Regions from separate parts of the Achromobacter sp. genome, predicted to be linked through region 1. Evidence: predicted binding sites of a transcription regulator. Region 1 holds the regulator's gene; the other holds the start of a gene.
What was found. The regulator sigma-54, encoded in region 1, starts transcription at its own class of promoters, with help from an activator protein. The targets are predictions, from matches to a motif close to TGGCANGNAANCTGCTTT.
Positions count from the first base shown of each region.

Region 2: glnA (type I glutamate--ammonia ligase) is a predicted target of sigma-54. The motif match lies at 1,251-1,268, and genes of this name have one in related genera.

Region 1 is NZ_DBHKZA010000013.1:68,525-70,725, forward strand. It holds gene ACO6D5_RS07035 (hypothetical protein) at 1-110, shown strand, start outside; gene ACO6D5_RS07040 (RNA polymerase factor sigma-54) at 206-1,684, opposite strand; gene ACO6D5_RS07045 (sigma-54 interaction domain-containing protein) at 1,829-2,201, opposite strand, start outside.
Region 2 is NZ_DBHKZA010000026.1:33,048-35,248, forward strand. It holds gene hemW (radical SAM family heme chaperone HemW) at 1-1,142, shown strand, start outside; gene glnA (type I glutamate--ammonia ligase) at 1,327-2,201, shown strand, end outside.

The DNA of each region.
Region 1 (2,201 bases):
CCGATGAAACGCCCAAGCGTCCTCGCGAGGCCAACGACAACGTGCCACGCACGCCGGCCGCCGGCGCCGCGCCGCCTCCGGGGTATCCGAATTCGGGTGGCTCGAAGTAAGCGTCCGGAACTTGGCAGCCCCCTCGGGGCTGCCATAAAGAAGAAGGCTTCCGCTGGGAAGCCTTCTTTGCGTTCGGCGCCGGCCGGCAAAACCGCTAGTGTTGGCGGCGCAACTCCGCGGGCGGCACGCGCAGTTGCCCGCGGTACTTGGATACGGTACGGCGCGCCAGCAGGATGCCGCTGGAGGCCAGTTGCTGCGTCAGGGCCACATCGGACAACGGCATAGTGGGGTCTTCGGCGTCGACCATTTCCTTGATCAGGGCCCGCACCGCGGCGGCGGAGCACGAACCGCCCGATTCGGTGGCAAGCTCGCGGGAGAAGAAGTGGCGGAACTCGAACACGCCACGCGGCGTCACCATGTACTTGCCCACGGTGGCCCGAGAGACCGTGGACTCGTGCATGTCCAGATCGTCGGCGACTTCGCGCAGCATCAGGGGTCGCAGCGCCACTTCGCCGTACTCAAAGAACGTCTGCTGCCGTTTGACGATGGCCTCTGCGACACGCTGGATGGTGGTGTAACGCTGTTCCACGTTGCGCACCAGCCAGCGCGCCTCCTGCAGCTCTTGGGCCATGGGGCTGCGATCGTCCAAGCGGGCACGGCGGAACAGGTCTGCGTAGGTGCGGTGCAGGCGCGCATGCGGCATCGCGTTACGGTTGGGCAGCACGCGCCAGCGCGCGTGCCACTTGTCCACGAACACGTCGGGCACGACATACACGGGGGCTTCCGCGCTGTAGCGGGCGCCCGGCTTCGGGTCCAGGCTGCGGATGAGCGCGCACGCCTCGCGCAGCGCGTCATCGGAGCAGTCGAGCAGGCGCCGCAGTCCCACGCAGTCGTTCTTCCCCAGGCGGTCCAGATGCTCGCGCACGATGCGCAACGCCAAGTCACGGGTCGCCGGGTCGACAGTACGCGCGGCTGACAGTTGCAGCGTCAGGCATTCGGTCAGGTCGCGCGCGCCCAGGCCAGGCGCGTCCAACTGCTGAACCAGGCGCAGGGCGGTGGTCCATTCCGCGTCATCGGGCGGCGGGTTGAATTCGGGACGGTCCGGGCTGCACAGGCTGTCGAGCGGCACGCGCAGATAGCCATCGTCATCCAGGGCGTCGATGATGAATTCCGCCAGCAGCCGATCACGCGGCTGCAGGTGATAGTTGCCAAGGTCCAGAGACAGGCGTTCACGCATCGATAGCGACGCGCTGGCCCATTGGCCCAGGTCCTTGCCTTCGCCACCGCCGGTGCCGGACGACGGCATGGGGTAATCGCCGGAATAAGTAGGCGCATCGGGAGGCGGTTCCTCGCCTTCAGCGCCCGGCGTCGCCGTCTGCTCCCTGGACGTGTCGGCGCCGTGGGCGTCGTCGGCGTCGTTGCCGAAACCCAGAGGCTTCGCGTCCAGGCCGTTGGCCGTACCGTCGGTTTCCTGCTCGTCGCCGTCTTCAAGAAAGGGATTGGTGGCCAGCGCATGCTCCACCGCGGTCGTGAACTCAAGCGCCGACATCTGCAGCAGCTTGACGGACTGCTGCAGCCGGGGCGCCAGCGTCATCTGCTGTCGCAGGCGCAATTCTTGCGTAGGGTGGCCCAATCGAGTCTCCTTGCCGGGAGCCGCCGGAAGGCGGCGTATCCTGGATACTCATGCAAGATCCATGCCAGGTGGACTTGCGGGCGGGCATCGAGAGGAGGGCGGCCGCTTGCGGAGCCGCTATTACAAGCCGGCGGTAAGAACTGCTCAGCGGTCCGCCAGGCCTTCCTTGTCGTACACATCCAGCCGGTTGTAGAGCGTCTTCAGGCTGACGCCCAAGGTGTCTGCCGCCAAGCGCTTGTCACCGTCATGGTGCGCCAGCGTCGCCAGGATGAACTCGCGCTGGGCCCGGCCCAGCGGCATGCCGACCGGAAAGTTCAGCGAACCGTCACGCAATTCCGTCCGTTGGCGCGCCGGGCCCCGCGCCAGGAGGTCGGTGTCCAATTGCGTGTCTGACAAGATGAAGGCGCGCTGCACGACATTGCGCAGTTCCCGCACGTTGCCTGGCCAGTCATGTTGCAGGATCGCCTCCAGCATTGGCTTGGAGAATGTCTTCTGTGTTCGATGCTGGGCGTTGAGA
Region 2 (2,201 bases), on a different contig from region 1:
CCAGCCTGCCGCCGTTGTCCGTCTATGTGCACGTGCCCTGGTGCGTGCGCAAATGCCCGTATTGCGACTTCAATTCCCACGCCGCGCCGGGCGAAATCCCCGAGCGCGCCTATCTGGATGCCTTGCGCAGCGACCTGGAACAGGCGTTGCCCTCCATCTGGGGCCGCCAGGTCGTGTCCGTCTTCATCGGCGGCGGGACGCCCAGCCTGCTGTCCTCGGCAGGGCTGGACGAATTGCTGGCCATGCTGCGCGCCTGTCTGAATGTATGGCCGGATGCGGAGATCACCATGGAGGCGAACCCCGGCACCGCTGAGGCCAGCCGCTTCCGCGATTACGCCGCCAGCGGGGTCACGCGCTTCTCGCTGGGCATCCAGAGTTTCGACAATGCCCAATTGAAGAAGCTGGGCCGCATCCATGATGCCGATCAGGCCCGCGCCGCCATCGGCATGGCGCAACGCGCCGTCTCGCGGGTGAACCTGGACATGATGTTCGCCTTGCCGGGCCAGACGCTGGACGCCTGTGTGGCCGACCTGCGCGAGGCCATCTCGTTCGGCACCGAGCACCTGTCGCTGTATCACCTGACGATGGAGCCCAATACCGTCTTCGCCAAGTTCCCGCCCGAAGACCTGCCCGACGACGACACCAGCGCCGCCATGCAGGACGCCGTGGAATCCGAACTGGCAGCCGCCGGCCTGGCCCGCTACGAGGTGTCGGCCTATGCCAAGCCCGGTGCCCGCTGCCGCCACAACGTGAATTACTGGGAGTTCGGCGACTACCTGGGCATCGGCCCCGGCGCGCACGGCAAACTGTCATTCCATGACCGTATCGTGCGCGAGGCGCGGCTGCGCAGCCCCGATTCCTGGATGCAGGCTGCGATGGCCCGCGACGGCAGCCATCTGGCAGAAAGCCGGCAGGTCGGCCCTGACGAATTGCCTTTCGAATTCATGCTCAACGCCCTGCGTCTGAAAGACGGGGTGGCCAGCACGGCGTTCAACGAACGCACCGGCTTGTCGCTGGCCGCGATTGCGCACCAATTGGAGGCAGCCTCCAAACGGGGCCTGCTGGACGGCGATCCGACCCGCCTTGCGGCCACGCCCTTGGGCTGGCGCTTCCTGAATGACCTTCAGGAAATGTTCCTGTAGCGGGAATGCACCATATTGGGGCAATCGTGCCCCACTATTTGCACCAAAGTGGTGCTACATTTTTTCATGACCGTGCGGTCCTCCCCAGGGATTCCCGGGGGTAAAACCTGGCACGCTTATTGCTTCCCTCTTTTATGCCAGTCGAGAGGCAAAGCCCTCGACCCTTTTATCTAATGGAGATGACATGGCAAGCCCGAAAGACGTCCTGAAACAGATCGCCGATAACGAAGTCAAATTCGTGGATTTCCGCTTCACCGATACGGTTGGCCGTGAGCACCACGTGTCCGTGCCCACCAGCCAGATCGACGAAGACAAGCTGGAAAGCGGCCAGGCTTTCGACGGTTCGTCGATCCCGGGTTGGAAGGGCATTGAAGCCTCCGACATGCTGCTCATCCCCGATTGCTCCACCGGCAACCTGGATCCGTTCCGCGAAGAGCCGACCCTGATCCTGTCGTGCGACGTCGTTGAACCGTCGGACCTGAAGGGCTATGACCGCGACCCGCGTTCGCTGGCCAAGCGCGCCGAAGCCTATCTGAAGTCCTCCGGCCTGGGCGACACCGCCTACTTCGGTCCGGAACCCGAATTCTTCGTGTTCGACGGCGTGACCTGGAACACGGACATGTCGGGCACGTTCGTCAAGATCAAGTCCGAAGAAGCCTCGTGGTCTAGCGGCCAGGAATTCGAAGGCGGCAATACCGGCCATCGTCCCCTGGTCAAGGGCGGCTACTTCCCCGTTCCCCCGGTTGATTCGTTCCAGGACATGCGCTCGGAAATGTGCCTGTTGATGGAACAAATGGGCGTGCCGGTGGAAGTGCACCACCATGAAGTGGCCGGCGCCGGCCAGCTGGAAATCGGCACCAAGTTCAGCACGCTGGTCCAGCGCGCCGACTGGACGCAGATCGTCAAGTACGTCGTGCACAACGTGGCCCACGCCTACGGCAAGACGGCGACGTTCATGCCCAAGCCCATCGTTGGCGACAACGGTTCCGGCATGCACGTGCACCAATCCATCTGGAAGGATGGCCAGAACCTGTTCGCAGGCAACGGCTACGCCGGCCT